DNA from 2 places in the Rhodoplanes azumiensis genome. Region 1 is predicted to be linked to the other one. Evidence: riboswitches for the same ligand, from Rfam matches in the RefSeq annotation. Region 1 holds a riboswitch; the other holds the start of a gene.

The links. Region 1 has a riboswitch for thiamine pyrophosphate ahead of thiO (glycine oxidase ThiO). Riboswitches for the same ligand answer to the same signal wherever they lie in the genome.
Region 2: linked by a shared signal. The riboswitch ahead of thiC (phosphomethylpyrimidine synthase ThiC) and the one ahead of thiO (glycine oxidase ThiO) in region 1 are both predicted to bind thiamine pyrophosphate.

Annotation. Positions count from the first base shown of each region.
Region 1 covers NZ_JBHUIW010000001.1:266,585-274,373, forward strand. Annotated here, with positions in the region: partial or broken gene pdhA (pyruvate dehydrogenase (acetyl-transferring) E1 component subunit alpha) at 1-45, opposite strand, end outside; gene ACFSOX_RS01255 (FtsB family cell division protein) at 294-611, opposite strand; gene eno (phosphopyruvate hydratase) at 741-2,024, opposite strand; gene queF (preQ(1) synthase) at 2,176-2,664, shown strand; gene ACFSOX_RS01270 (thiamine phosphate synthase) at 2,646-3,332, opposite strand; gene thiG (thiazole synthase) at 3,424-4,242, opposite strand; gene thiS (sulfur carrier protein ThiS) at 4,244-4,498, opposite strand; gene thiO (glycine oxidase ThiO) at 4,519-5,718, opposite strand; TPP riboswitch at 5,709-5,806, opposite strand; gene ACFSOX_RS01290 (MFS transporter) at 5,900-7,126, opposite strand; gene ACFSOX_RS01295 (glutathionylspermidine synthase family protein) at 7,207-7,789, opposite strand, start outside.
Region 2 covers NZ_JBHUIW010000030.1:7,238-15,026, forward strand. Annotated here, with positions in the region: gene ACFSOX_RS20545 (elongation factor G) at 1-210, opposite strand, end outside; gene ACFSOX_RS20550 (DUF992 domain-containing protein) at 495-968, opposite strand; gene ACFSOX_RS20555 (hypothetical protein) at 1,245-1,523, shown strand; gene ACFSOX_RS20560 (hypothetical protein) at 1,565-2,011, shown strand; gene ACFSOX_RS20565 (REP-associated tyrosine transposase) at 2,107-2,637, opposite strand; gene thiC (phosphomethylpyrimidine synthase ThiC) at 2,794-4,707, opposite strand; TPP riboswitch at 4,751-4,930, opposite strand; gene ACFSOX_RS20575 (bifunctional diguanylate cyclase/phosphodiesterase) at 4,959-7,673, opposite strand.

The DNA.
Region 1 (7,789 bases):
GCGGATCAGCAGCATGTCGCGATACGCTTTCAGATCCGCGTCGCGGCCGAGCTCCTGCACGGGAGAAGCATCTATGGGCAGGATCGACGGCCGGCTGGTCGGCGCAGGCGTGTCGGCGACTTTCTTTTGGGAAGCCATCGTGACCTCGGGGTGTGGCGACGAACGATCAACCCCATAGCCGAATTCGGGACGCTACGAAAGGACGGTCCGGACGTCGAAACCTGTGCTGATTTTTCATATGTGGCTTGGGCTTGCAGGGAGCAAGCCATGCCACCACCGACCGCCGTGGCGGATCAGCGCGGCTTGACGATCATCACGATGTCGCGGCGATCGACATAGTTGAGCAGCGACCGCGCCCGCTCGTCCAGCAGGTCGGGATCCAGGCTTTCGGATTTCAGCAGCGCGACGCGCCGCTGCCAGACCTCGCGCTCCGCCTTCGCAACTGCGAGATCGGCGGTCAGCTCGGCGATCTGGGCATCGAGATCCTTGCGCGCGTTGATGCCGCGGTTGCCCGTGTAGGCGTTGATTCCGAAATAGCCGATCATCAGCGATGCCAGCACGTAAAGGCAGAGCGCCGTGACGATCGATCTTATACGCGGACGCGACACCATGATGGGCTCATAGGGCGCCGCTTCCGTTAAAATGCGGTTTAATCCGTGCCGGAACGGCAGAAAGCCGGCGCAAAGCGCCGGCTTTCGTGTCTTTTCGGTCGCTGAAGCGGCCGCGTCGTGCGGATCGGATCAGGCCAGCGCCTTGAGGGCGCCACGGCCGGCATAGACCGCCTGGCTGCCGAGCTCCTCCTCGATGCGCAGGAGCTGGTTGTACTTGGCGATCCGGTCCGAGCGGGCGAGCGAGCCGGTCTTGATCTGCCCGCAGTTCGTCGCGACCGCCAGATCCGCGATGGTCGAATCCTCGGTCTCGCCCGAGCGGTGCGACATCACGGCCGTGTAGCCGGCCTTGTGGGCCATCTCGACGGCGGCGAGCGTCTCGGTGAGCGAGCCGATCTGGTTGACCTTCACCAGGATCGAGTTGCCGATGCCCTTCTTGATGCCCTGTGAGAGGCGTGTGACGTTGGTGACGAAGAGGTCGTCGCCGACGAGCTGCACCTTCGAGCCGATGGCGTCGGTGAGCGCCTTCCAGCCCTCCCAGTCGTCCTCCGCCATGCCATCCTCGATGGTGATGATCGGGTAGCGGGCCACGAGGTCGGCCAAGTACTTCACCTGCTCGTCGCGGGAGCGCTTCTTGCCTTCGCCCTCATAGTGATAGGCGCCGTCCTTGAAGAACTCGGTGGAGGCACAGTCGAGGCCGATAGAAACGTCCTGCCCGGCCTTGTAGCCGGCCTTCTCGATCGCCTTGACGACGAAGTCGAGCGCCGCGTCGGCCGACGGCAGGTTCGGCGCGAAGCCGCCCTCGTCGCCCACGTTGGTGTTGTGGCCGGCCGCCTTGAGGCCCGCCTTGAGGACGTGGAAGATCTCGGCGCCGGTGCGCAACGCCTCGGCGAAGCTCGCCGCGCCGACCGGCATGATCATGAATTCCTGGAAATCGATCGGGTTGTCCGCGTGTACGCCGCCGTTGACGATGTTCATCATCGGGACGGGGAGGACGCGGGCCGAGGTGCCGCCGACATAGCGGTAGAGCGGCAGGCCCTTGGCCGTGGCGGCCGCCTTGGCGACGGCAAGCGAAACGCCGAGGATCGCGTTGGCGCCGAGGCGCGCCTTGTTGGGCGTGCCGTCGAGCTTGATCATCGTGTCGTCGATGAGCACCTGCTCCTCGGCGTCGAAGCCCGAGATGGCGTCGTAGATCTCGCCGTTGACGGCCTCGACCGCCTTGGCCACCCCCTTGCCGGAATAGCGCGACTTGTCGCCGTCGCGCAGCTCGACGGCCTCGTGGGCGCCGGTCGAGGCGCCGGACGGCACTGCGGCCCGGCCTTTGGAGCCGTCGTCGAGCACCACGTCGACCTCGACGGTCGGATTGCCGCGACTATCGAGAATCTCGCGGCCGATTATGTCCACGATGGCGGTCATCAATGGCTCCCGCATGGCTTGTCTGGGGGGTGCAGGTGTCTTAACAGGCCGAACCGTACCGGCCAAGCGTCCTCGGCGCATGCCGCGGCATCATGCTCGATGCTCGCGCACGCCGAGCCATCATGGTCGCCCCGCGCGACCGGAGAACGACATGCCTCGCTCCCCCCGCCCGCCGTCCGGCCGCCGCGCCGCCGCGGCCCCGCTGCAGCTCGGAACCCCGACCCCGATCCCCGTTTCGCCCGCGACGGCGACGCTCGATCGGGTGCCGAACCCGCATGCCGACACGCCCTATGTGGCGCGCTTCACGTTCCCCGAGTTCACCTCGCTGTGCCCGGTGACGGGCCAGCCGGACTTCGCGACCCTGGTCATCGACTACGTCCCGGCCGCCTGGCTGGTCGAATCGAAATCCTTGAAGCTGTATCTCAACAGCTTCCGCAACCACGGTTCATTTCACGAGGATTGCACCGTGGCGATCGGCAAGCGGCTGGTCGGTGCCCTGAAGCCGCGCTGGCTGCGGATCGGCGGTTACTTCTATCCGCGCGGCGGCATGCCGATCGACGTGTTCTTCCAGGCCGGGAAGCTGCCGGCCGGCGTCTGGGTGCCGGACCAAGGGGTTCCCACCTACCGGGGGCGCGGCTGAGGCGCCGCCGCGGCAGCCAGCGCGGCGAGCAGCGATCGGATCTCGCCGCCCGGGTCCGCGGCCCGCATCACGGCGCCCATCACGGCGACGCCGGCCGCTCCGGCCGCGACCAGGTCCGGGACGGCCGCCGCCGTGACGCCGCCGATCGCCAGGACCGGGACCGCCGCAACGGCCGCGACGGCGCCGACGCCGGCCGGGCCGAGCGGCGGGCCGTAGCCGGGCTTGCTGGCCGTGGCGAAGGCCGGGCCGGCGACCGCCCAGGCGACGAGGTCGGGGTCGAGCCGCGCCGCCTCGGCCGGCGCATGCACCGAGACGCCGATCAGCCCCGTCGGCCCGAACAGGTCGCGGGCGGGTCGAGCGTCGGACCCGCCGCGCAGATGCACGCCGGCGAGGCCGGCGGCGCGCGCGACCTCCGGTCGGCCGTGCAGCACCAGGGTCGCGCCGTGCCGTTCTGCGATCGGCGATAGCTCTTGTGCCAAGGCAACTTGCGCGGGTTCGCTCAGATCGTTCTCGCGGATGCTGGCGAACCGGCACCCGGCCGCGAAGGCCGCTTCCAGGATCTCGGCCAGCGGCCGCGCCGCCTGCCGCCGGTCGGTGACCAGCAGTAGTGGCGCCGGCAGCCGGCCGAAACACTCCAGCGCCGTCATGGCGGGGCTCGTCCCGGCCATCCACGTCCTTCCTGCCCCGACGCGCGGCCGACGATCGCGGATGGCCGGCAATAGGCCGGCCATGACGAGCGACGGCCGTGTGTCGAACGCCTCACGTTCCGACCAGGCCGAGCTGCGGGCTCGACGGCTCGGCGTAGCGTTTCCGCGGGATGCGCCCGGCGCGCGACGCCAGCCGCCCCGCCTCGACGCCGGCCCGCATGGCGGCGGCCATCCGGACCGGGTCGTTCGCCTTCGACACCGCCGTGTTGAGCAGCACGGCCGCGCAGCCGAGCTCCATGGCGAGCGCCGCCTCCGACGCCGTGCCGATGCCGGCGTCGAGCACCACCGGCACGGGCGAGCGGGCGCAGATCGTCTCGATCATCACCGGGTTGCAGATGCCGAGCCCGGAGCCGATCGGCGCCCCGAGCGGCATCACGGCCGCGGCGCCCACATCGGCGAGCTTGCGGCAGGTGATCGGGTCGTCGTTGCAGTACGGCAGAACCGTGAAGCCGGCGGCGACCAGCGTCTCGGTCGCTCGCAGGAGTTCCTCCACGTCGGGATAGAGGAGCTCACGGTCGCCGATGACCTCGAGCTTGATCCAGTCGGTGCCGAGCGCCTCGCGGGCCAGCTCGGCGGTCAGCACGGCGTCGCGGGCCGTCTGGCACCCGGCCGTGTTGGGCAGGAAATGCGCCTTGTCGCCGATCAGGTCGACCAGGCTCTCCTCCTCGCCGGCGAGGCTGATCCTTCGGATCGCCGCCGTCACCATTTCGGTGCCGCTCGCCGCGACGGCGTCGAGCATCACGGTGCGGTTCGGATAGCCGGCCGTGCCGAGGAACAGGCGCGACGTGAAGGTCCGCCCGGCGATCACCAGCGGGTCGGCAACCTTGGTCTCCGGGATCTCGGCCTCTCGGGTCTTCGTGTCGATGCTCATGTCAGCCTCCGGGCCTCGCCCGCACGATCTCGACGGCGTCGCCGCTCGCGAGCGCCGCGGTAGCCCAGGCGGCGCGCGGCACCACCCGTCCGTTGACGGCGACCGCGATGCCGCGGGTGCCGGTGGCGATGTCCTTCTCGGCCAGCAGTGCCGCGATCGTCGTCGCGGTGCGCGGCTCGGCGGCGCCGTTCACTGTGATGGTGTCCCTCGGATTGGTCTCTTCGGCGCCGTAGGACGCTGTTGCTGTATCGGCCATGTCTCTGTTCCTCGTGCGGGTCAGGCCGCGGCCTTGGTCGAAAACCGCTCCATGCCGAACGCGGCGATGGCCGGATCGGTCCCCTCGCCCGCCACCAGCCGCGCGACGGCGTCGGCCGTCACCGGGGCCAGCAGAATGCCGTTGCGATGGTGGCCGGTGGCGTAGACGAGCCCCGGCACCTCGGAGGCGCCGAGGATCGGCGCGTCGTCGCGGCTGCCCGGCCGATGGCCGACGACCGTGTCGACGATCGGCAGCTCCTCGATCGCCGGCAGCACCCGCCACGCCGCCTCCAGCAACGCGAAGAGGCCGCCGGCCGTGATCGCCGTGTCGAACCCCTTCTCCTCGACGGTCGCGCCGAGGATCAGATGGCCGTCGCGCCGCGGCACCAGATAGCAGCCCGGCGCCCACAGAACGTGAGTCAGCAGCGGCGCCGCCGCATCCATCGTCAGGACGATCACCTGCCCCTTGATCGGCCGCACCGGCGGGCGGGCGGCGGGAGGCACGCCCTCGATGCCGCGCGACCAGGCCCCGGCGGCCAGCACCACGGTGCCGGCGGCAACGCGGGTGCCGTCGGTCAGCTCCACCCCGGTGGCACGGCCGTTCTCGACGACGATGCGCACGACCGCGGTGTGCGGCCGCAGCGTCACGCCCGCGCGCTCGGCGGCCCGAACGAGCGCGGTGGTGAGCGACCGGGTCGCGACCTGATGGTCCTCGGGGCTGAACACGGCTCCGCTGATCCCGGCCGCGAGATGCGGCTCGCGCCGGCGCGCCTCCGCCGGCGTCAGCCAGTCGAGGGTCAGGCCGAGGCTCGTCTGGAATGCGTGATGATGCAGGAGACGGGCGCGCTCGTCGGCGGTCGGCGCCACCACCAAGGTGCCTTCGGTGCGCAGCTCGACGTCGATGCCGGTCGTCTCCAGAAGCTCGGCCGCGAAGCCGGGCCACAGGGCTTGCGCGTGCCGACCGAGCCTGACCAGCGCCTCCTCGCCGGGCTCCGCCTCGGCGCAGGCGGCCAACATGCCGCCGGCGACCCAGCTCGCCGCGGCGCCGAGGGCGCCCTTGTCGAGCACCGTGACGGCGAGGCCGCGCTGCGCCAGTCGCCAGGCGATGCCCAGGCCGCAAACCCCGGCCCCGATGATCACGACATCGGGCACGCGCGCCTGCGCGCCGTCATGCACCGGCGCGGCGGTGGACTCGGAATACGGACGTGACTCTGCTGCCATCGGCGGCTCCCTTCGCTGGCATGACCCAGACAGGTTCAGTGGGTGTGATCTCAGCCGCGCACCGGCGCGGCACCCCAGGCCGTGAGGGAATGATGGACGATCCGGGCCGCCGCCGCAAGAGCGGAGCGGCAAGGCGCGATCGCGATGGGTCGCACAAGCGCGACCTGGGAACGTCCGACGATCAGGTCTCGCGTGGGCCGGCCGGCTGCGGCTTCGCCGGCCGCCGTAAGTATACGGCGCACATCAATCCGGTGCCGAGCAGCATCAGACCGGCAATCGTGCTGGTGGCGGACACGCCGACATGATCGAAGCCGGTGCGATAGACGACCGGGCCGAGCGCCTGGCCGAGGAAGAACGAGCACCCGTGCATGGCGACCGCGGTGCCGCGTGCCGACGGCGCGAGCTCGGTCACATAGACCTGGATGACGCCGTGCAGCGAGTAGAAGCCGAGCCCTATCACCATGAAGATCATGAACTCGACCGGCCAGGCGAAGCCGAGCGTCACCGCGGCGAGGCCGATCGCCATCAGGGCGCCGCCGCCGCGCATCAGGCCGCGCTCGCCGAGCCGGCGCAGCAGCACCGAGATCAGGCCCGAATAGAGAAACCCGCCGACCGCGAAGCCGGCGATCACCACGCCGGCGATCGCGGCGCGCCCCTCGCCGCGTCCCGCGAGCAGCGCCGCGACGAACGGGAACAGCCCGTGCAGGAACGTGCCCTCCAGGAACACGGCCAGGAAGCAGATCTTCGCCAGCGGATTCCGGAACACGGCGCGATAGCCGCGCACGATGGTCGTCATCTCGAAGCGGCTGCGCACATCGATCGCGAGCCCGCGAAAGCCGATCTGCACGGCGGCGAGGGCGACGACCGCGATCGCGGCGACCAGCGCGAAGACGCCGCGCCAGCCGACCGTGTCGGCGATCAGCCCGGCGAGCGGCGAACCGAGCACGTTGCCCGCCATCGCCGCGGCGAGCAGCCGACTGAAGGCGATCTGGCGCTTGGCGACCGGCACCAGATCGCCGCCGATCGCGAGCGCGATCGGGAAGATGCCGCCCGACACCATGCCGACCAGCACGCGCGAGCCGAACAACGTCGGAAAGTCCGGCGCCAAGGCGCCGAGGAAGCCGGCGAAGATGCTGAGCACCAGGCAGAGCTTCAGCACCAGAACCTTGCCGACCGTGTCCCCGAGGCTGCCGAGCACCGGCTGGGCGAGCGCATAGGGCAGCGCATAGGCGGTGGAGAGCAGCGCGACCGTGCGCACGTCCATCTGCAGGCCGGTGGCGATCTGCGGGATCACCGGATCGATGGCGCGCATGAACAGGCTGGTCGAGAACAGCGCCAGCGCGACCACCGCCAGCACCCGTCCGGTCCCCGGCGGGTCGGCACTGTCGTCGCGGGCGGGAGAGCTCATGCGCGGTGTTGTACAGCACCGCATCGCCGCGACAAGATCGCGGCGCGCCGGCATGGCCGCACCGCCGTCAGGCAGGATCGTCAGGGCAGGATCGCGTGCGGCAGGAAGCGCGACGTGTTCTTGGTGATCGGCGAGGCGTCCTCGCGGATCGACAGGCCGCAGGCTGCGCCGTTCACGATCCACGAGCCGAGCACCGGATAGCCGCCCGCCGTGCGCGGCAGCACGGCGACGGCCTGCCGCACGAATCCCTCGGCGCCGTAAGGACCGCTGTCGGAGTCGAGCACCTCGCCGCCCACCACCATGGCGACATTGGCGCCCTCGCGCGAGTAGAGCGGCTTTCGCACGTAGGACTCGCCGAGCTGTCCCGCCTCCGGATCCTCCTCGAAATAGGCGGGCAGCAGGTTCGGATGGTTCGGCGCCATCGACCAGAGAAGCGGCAGAATCCCTTTCGACGACAGGATCGCCTTCCAGGGCGGCTCGATCCAGCGCGTCGACGCGCCCGGCAGATAGCGCCCGAACGGCTCGCGGAACATCCACTCCCAGGGATAGAGCTTGAAGGCGAGCGCCATCGGACGGTCCTGCTCGTCGACGAAATCGCCGTTGCGCTTGCGGCCGATGCGGTCCATCGCGATCATCACGGTGTCGAGGCCGGCCTGCCGGGCC
Region 2 (7,789 bases), on a different contig from region 1:
CGTGGCGACCGAGAGCTCGACGCTCATGCGGTGGTCGCGCGCCTCCTTGCTGGCGTCGCCGACCGTGGTCCCCTGGTCCACGGAGCCCTGGCGGCCGATCGCGCCCGTGCGGGCCAGAATCGCCTCCAGCAGCGTCGTCTTGCCGCTTTGGAACGGTCCGACGATCGCGATGCACCGTGGGCCTGTGGGGCCGCCTCCATTGTCTCCCATATCGTGCCTCCGTCGGTCAGCTCGGCCCCGAGGCGGGGCCGACGCAGCCAAGCTCTGACAGCGGGAGCGGCCCTGCTTCTGCCGGTCCCGGCGAAATCGGATCTTGCGGGGACGCGGGAGGCGTCCCGCACGAGAACCGGCGTGTGTGCTTCGGTGAGCCCCCGTCGCGACCGTGCGGCTCGTGAGGAGGGCTTACCGAGAGCGGCCGCGACCGAGCCGGACGCGGCCGGGCGGCACGCGCGGGCAAGGCGGCTCGTCGCCGCGGAGAAGACGACCGTCGCGGGTCAGCGCACGAACCTCAGCTCGAGGCCGGCGACGCCGGCGGCGATGTTCACGCCGGCCTGACCCTGAACCGAAACCGGCTGGAGCGCAACACTGCGGTCGTTGCCGCCGAGCAGCACGTTGGCGCCCAGCCCGGCGACCAGCGAGGCCTCGGCACTGGCGCCCGCATAGGCGCCGGCGAGCGCCCCGACCGGGCGCGTCGTCGGCGACCAGACGGCCCACACCATGACGCCGCCGGCGGTGGCGCCGATGTCGAGGCCGACGCGCGTGATGCTGCCCGTGTAGGTCTCCACCGGGCCGTTGAGCGAGGGCGTGAAGGTGCAGTAGACCTGCCGCTGCGACCCGACGAGCAGGCCGATGCCGGCCGACACGTCGCAGGACAGGCTGCCGGCCTGCACCCGCTCCTGGGCGGGTGCCGCGGTGGCCAGCAGGACGGCCGCCACGGCCGCCGCCGACCCCGCAAGGACGTTTCGCATGAACTCCCCCTCGAATGACCCGGCCGGCCGATTCTCGCGCCCGTGTCTCGCGATCGCGATGCCGGCTTGACTGCCGTCGATGTACGGCCCGGAGAGCGTCCCGCGAGGGCGCCTCGGGTGCCGCGCCCCCCGTGCCGGAACCGGCACGAGGAGGGTCATCTTAGGTCGAATCGAGGAGGGTGTCGCGCGGGTTTTTCGCCGCAGAACGACAGGAACAACCCCTGTTTCCGACCTGCCGATCGACGAATTGTGGGGGCACGCCGTCTCCCGTCGGCCGTGATCGTCGCAGGGGTCGCCGTGCCGATGGTGCAGCCGGCCGTCGACCAGATCGCCGACGTGATCGCCGTGCATGTGGTGAAGACGGCTGTCGTGCAGATAGTCGACAGGGCCGTCGTGCTCGACGGCGCTCCGGCCGCAGCCGTCGCCGTGCCGGGTCGGCGCATGCTCGCGAAGATCCACGGTCCGGCGGCCGTCTCCGCGTCCCTCACCGCGTCCGTCTCCACGTCCCTCACCGCGGTGCCGCCGCAGTCGTGGCGGAGAGTCCGCGCCGGCTGATTCGGAAATCGGGCGACATCGCCCCATGGGAGAGCACCTACATGTCGATCGCTTCGCGAGTCCGGGCCGCGTCCGTCGCCGCCGCCGTGGTCGCCGCCGGGATGCTGGCCGCCGGCTCGGCCGCGCAGGCCGACAGCGGCTCCGTGTCGCTCACCATCTACAAGGGCGGCTGGGTGATCGGCGGCTCCGGCGGCAGCGGCACGCTGACCTTCCAGGGCAAGAAGTACCGGCTCTCGATCGGCGGCCTGTCGGCCGGCCTCGTCTTCGGCGCCTCCAAGGCGAACCTCTACGGCCGGGTGAGCAACATCGCGCGGCCCTCCGACGTCGCCGGCGTCTACGGCGCGGCCGGGGCCGGCGGGGCGCTCGGCCCGGGCGCCCAGGCGATCGTGCTGCGCAACCAGAAGGGCGCCGTCCTCGAGCTTCAAGGCCGCCAGGTCGGCCTGATCGCCAATCTCGACCTCAGCGGCATGGCGCTGTCGCTGAAGTAGGGGGGCTGGCGAGCAACACGGCCCCAATGTGGCGGCTAGAGAACTGTCAGTACCTGTAGGGTGGGCAAAGGCGCGGAGCGCCGTGCCCACGCGGATCATTCACCGAATTGCCCGCCGAGGTCCAGCGCGTCGCCGGCCCAATCCGACGCGAGAATGCCGTCGCGCACATAGCGGTGGAAGCTGCTGTACGGCCAATCGACGACGCGGGACACGTGGCCGTGTCTCACGGGATTGAAATGGATGTAATCGACATGCCGCGCGAGATCGGCGTCGTCGCGGATCGTGTGCTCCCAATATCGGCGTTGCCAAACGCCTCGCTCGCGCTTCCTGGCCTTGCTCGGCGAGCGCACCGTGTCGACCACCAGCCCGCGCGAGAAGCCGCTCTTGATGAGGCTCCAACGGAGCGAATAGTTCGAGTCGTGTACGGGTAAGGCCCAGATCACGTGAATGTGGTCGGGCAGCACGCAGACGGCGACGACCTCGAAAGGAAGGCGCTTTCTCACCGACTCGTGGATGCGGCGCAGCCGGGCGATGTGGTCGACGAGGAGCGTGCTCGATCGGTCGGCGAGCACGACCGTGAAGAAGAAGATCCCGCCGTCGATCGTCATGCGGCGATAGCGCGACATCGCCGGAGCCTTCTCGTCCGAGCCCGCGTGGGCACGCCGCTTTCGCGGCTTTGTCCACCCGACGTCTGTTCGTGCCGGTCGACCGCGTGGGCACGGCGGGCCTGCGGCGCACCTTTGCCCACGCTACACGATCCCACACGATGTCGCTTCTTTCCCTCACAGCGCCTTGTTGCTGTCCTTGACGGCGTCGGCCTCGACATAGACCTGGCCGCCCATCTTCAGGAACTTGTCCGACATCTGCTTCATGCCGGCGGCGGCGTCGGCCTGCGCCGTGTCGACCGGATAGAGCGCCGCCTTCTCGTTGTCGCCGAGCCCGGCCGCGTAGTCCCGCACGTCCTGCGTGATCTTCATCGAGCAGAATTTCGGCCCGCACATCGAGCAGAAATGCGCGACCTTGTGGGCCTCCTTGGGCAGCGTCTCGTCGTGGAAGCCGCGCGCCGTGTCGGGGTCGAGGCCGAGGTTGAACTGATCCTCCCAGCGGAACTCGAAGCGGGCGCGCGACAGCGCGTCGTCGCGGATCTGCGCGGCCGGGTGGCCCTTCGCCAGATCGGCGGCGTGCGCCGCGATCTTGTAGGTGATCACGCCGGTCTTCACGTCGTCGCGGTCGGGGAGTCCCAGGTGTTCCTTCGGCGTCACGTAGCACAGCATGGCGCAGCCGAACCAGCCGATCATGGCGGCGCCGATGCCCGACGTGATGTGGTCGTAGCCCGGCGCGATGTCGGTCGTCAGCGGGCCTAGCGTGTAGAACGGCGCCTCGCCGCACTCCTTCAGCTGCTTGTCCATGTTGATCTTGATCTTGTGCATCGGCACGTGGCCGGGGCCCTCGATCATCACTTGGCAGCCCTTCGCCCAGGCGATCTTGGTCAATTCGCCCAGCGTCTCGAGTTCCGCGAACTGGGCGCGGTCGTTGGCGTCGGCGATCGAGCCCGGACGCAGGCCGTCACCGAGCGAGAACGACACGTCGTAGCGCCGCATGATCTCGCAGATCTCCTCGAACCGCTCGTAGAGGAACGACTCGCGGTGATGCGCCAGGCACCACTTCGCCATGATCGAGCCGCCGCGCGAGACGATGCCGGTGACGCGGCTGGCGGTGAGCGGCACATAGGCGAGCCGCACGCCGGCGTGGATGGTGAAGTAGTCGACGCCCTGCTCGCACTGTTCGATCAGCGTGTCCTTGTAGACCTCCCAGTCGAGCTTGACCGGATCGCCGTCGACCTTCTCGAGCGCCTGATAGATCGGCACCGTGCCGATCGGCACGGGCGCGTTGCGGATGATCCACTCGCGCGTGTTGTGGATGTTGCGGCCGGTGGAGAGATCCATCACGGTGTCGGCGCCCCAGCGGATCGCCCACACCATCTTGTCGATCTCCTCCTCGACCGACGAGGTCACGGCGGAGTTGCCGATGTTCGCGTTGATCTTGGTGAGGAAGTTGCGGCCGATGATCATCGGCTCGAGCTCGGCGTGGTTGACGTTGGCCGGGATGATGGCGCGGCCCCGGGCAATTTCGCTCCTCACGAACTCCGGCGTCACGAAGGCCGGCAGCGACGCGCCGAAGCTCTCGCCGTCGGCGAGCGCGCTCGCGGCGCGATCGAGCATCCGCTTGCGCCCCAGGTTCTCGCGCTCGGCGACGTAGATCATCTCCTTGGTGATCACGCCGGCTTTTGCCCATTCGTACTGGGTGACGGGCTTGCCTTCGAGCGCTCTCAGGGGAGCATGCACGGTCGGGAAGGAGCGGGCCAGATGGGCGCCCGTGACGTTGCCGTTGTCGACCGGCTTGATCGGACGGCCCTGATAGGTCTCGACGCCGCCGCGCTCGCTCACCCAGGCGGTGCGATGGCGCGGCAGGCCCTTCTCCACGTCGATGGTGGCGGTCGGATCCGTGTAGGGGCCGGAGGCGTCGTAGACCGGCACGGGCGGCTCGCCGGCGGCGTCGCTCAGCACGATCTCGCGCAGCGGCACCTTCAGGTCGGGCGCGGCATCGGGCGTCGTGTAGGCCTTGCGCGAGCCGGCGATCGGCCCGGTCGTGACGGTCGGAACGGCGAGCGCGTCTTTGGGGGTGTGCTTGTTCATTCGGAGCCTCCCGTGAATGGGTGTCCGGCAACAGCATGCGTCGGTATGGGAATGGTCCCTGTCCCTTCGCCGGCATGACCCGGATCAGGTTCAAAGGGTTTCCGTGGTGCCTTGCGGATCACCGGAACCGGAGCGATCGAGCGTGTGATCGGCTCCGGAGCGACGGCGGGACTGCGCGGCCGACGGTCTCTCAGCTCCTTCCGGAGCACCCCTCGGAACGAAGTCTCAATGTACGGCAGAACGGAGACCTGTCAATGCGACGGTCCGACGACGCGCCGGGTCGGCAGCCGGCCACCGGCGTCGCTCTCGGCGCCACGCCGCCCGACCGCGGGGGCGGAAGCCGGAGCGCGCGGGGCGGCGAGCGGCTGGTCGAGCACGAGCGCGCCCGCGACGCCCGGCCGGCCGAACAGCCAGCCCTGCGCCTCGCGGCAGCCGGCGGCGCGCAGCAGCTCCAGCTGCTCGACGGTCTCGACGCCCTCCGCCGTGGTGCCCATGTCGAGCGCCTTGGCGAGGTTCACGACCGTGCAGACGATCGCGGCGCAGTCGGAGCGGGTCGGCAGGTCGGCGACGAACGACTTGTCGATCTTGATCTTGCTGAACGGGAAGAGCTGCAGGTAGCTCAGCGACGAGTAGCCGGTGCCGAAGTCGTCGAGAACGATGTGGACGCCGAGCGCGGCGAGGTCGTGCAGCACGGCGAGGCCGCCGTGGTCCTTCTGCAGCAGCACCGACTCGGTGATCTCCAGTTCCAGCCGCGCCGCCGGCAGGCCACTGCGGGCGAGCGCGTCGCGCACCACCTCGACCAGGTTGCCGGAGCGGAACTGCACGGCCGAGAGGTTGACGGCGAGGCGCACGTCGGCGGGCCACGCCGCGGCGATGCGGCAGGCGGTGTCGAGGATCCATTCGCCGAGCGGGATGATCAGGCCGATCTCCTCGGCGACGGGGATGAACTTGTCGGGCGGGATCAGGCCGTGGTCGGGATGGCGCCAGCGCACCAGCGCCTCGACGGCGCACGGCCGGCAGGTGGCGATGTCGACGATCGGCTGGAAGTGGATCTCGAACTCCTTGCGCACCAGCGCCTCGCGCAGCTCGAACTCGAACTCGCGCTGGAGCTGTGCGTCGGCGTCCATGGCCGGCTCGAAGAAGCGGTAGCAGCCGCGGCCGTCGCCCTTGGCGCGGTAGAGCGCCAGATCGGCGTTGCGCAGGATCTGGCTGGGCTCGGTGCCGTCGTCGGGGGCGATGGCGACGCCGATCGAGATGCCGATGACGATCCGCTTGCCCTCGATCTCGTAGGGGGCGCGCAGCTCGTCGAGCAGCCGTTCGGCCCGCGCGCCGGTCTCGCCGCGCGGGTCGTCGTGGCAGTGCTGGATGACGGCGAACTCGTCGCCGCCGATGCGGCCGAGCGTGTCGTCCGGCGAGGCGGTGCGGCGCAGGCGCTCGGCCACGGCCTCGAGCAGCGCGTCTCCGCCCGAATGGCCGAGCGAGTCGTTGACCGACTTGAACAGGTCGATGTCGAAGATCAGCACCGCGAAGCTCTTGCCGGTGCGGCCCAGGCGGGCGATCGCCTCGTCCATCCGCTCGCGGAACAGCAGGCGATTGGCGAGGTCGGTCAGCGCGTCGTGCCGCGCCATGTGGGCGATGCGCTGCTCGGCCTGGGTGCGCTCGGTGATGTCCTCGTGCACCGAGATCCAGCCGCCGTCGCCGGTCGGGTCGTTGAGCACGGCGATGACCCGGCCGTCGCCGAGGCGCGTCATCACGTGGGTGGCGGTGTCGCGCGAGATCGCGCCGGTCAGCTCCGCCAGGTAGGACTCCGGATCGGCGCACACCGTTCCGGCCTCGGTGCGCAGCCGCAGCAGCTCGCGCAGCGAGGTGCCCGGGCGCACCGCGTCGGCGGCGAGGCCGTACATCTGGCGGTAGCGGGCATTGTGCAGGATCAGCCGGCCGTCGCGGTCGAACATGCACAGCCCGTGGGACATGTTGTTGAGGGCGGCGTCGAGCTGGCTGGACGTCTGTTCGAGCCGGCGCGACTTGCGCACCAGGCCGCTGAGCAGCGCGGCGCAGCACAGGAAGCCGAGCAGGGTGCCGAGGCCGATCCACAGCGCCCGATGCTCCCAGGTGGCGAGGGCCGCACTCTCGGTGATGGCGACATTGACGAACAGCGGGTGCCCCGGGACCGGGCGGACCGCGACGAGTCGCGTCTCGCCGGTCTGCGGGTCGCGGGTCGTGTAGAAGCCGCCGCCCCGCGCCGCCGCCGCGAACCAGCTCAGGTCGTGGATCGGCGTCCCGCTCGGCTCGAGCTCGGTCGGGAAGCGCGCCAGAACGGTTCCGTCGGAACGCAGCAACGCGAAGGAGCGTGCCGCGAGCGGTGCGATCGAGTCGTAGACGTTGCGGAAGTAGTCGATCGGGACGCCCATGGCGACCACGCCGCCGAGGGTGCCGTCCGGTGCCGCGATACGGCGGCTGAACAGGACGACGTGGGTGCTGCTGATGCGGCTGTGGAGCGGCCCGCTCACGCGCAGTGCGTCGTCGGTCGTGCCGAGAAAGTCCTGATGGAAGGGGCGGCCGCGAAAGTTCAGCGGCCGTACCGGCCAGTCGAGCGACCAGTTGACGAGCTCGCCCGTCGCGTCGGCGATCACGATGGCGGTCGCCTGCGGCAGGCCGGCCAGCCGCTCGCGCAGATCGTCGTGGACCCGGGCGGTGCCGAGCATGTCGCGCACCTGCTCGGCCGTCAGCCGGTGGCGTGCGAGGTCGACCAGGGCCGCGTCGATCGGCTGGACGACGCGGTTGATCTGATCGGCCAGCACGGTCGCCAGATTGGCCGAGTCCTCGTTTGCCGAAGCGATGGCGTCGGAACGGAGCTGCCAGACCGCGACCCCGATCGCCAGGGCCGAGGCCGCGATCACCGAGGCGGTCACGGCGATGAGGGTGCCGAACGAAGCCCAATGACGATGTGGCGAAGCTGACGGCATGGCGGATGGGCGCCTGGGCGTTCCTGACGTCGAGACCTGTCCGTCGCTGCGAGCCGGACCGGGCGGACCGCCGGCCGGCGATCCACCGGGTCACCGGCCGTGTGGGACCAGGGACG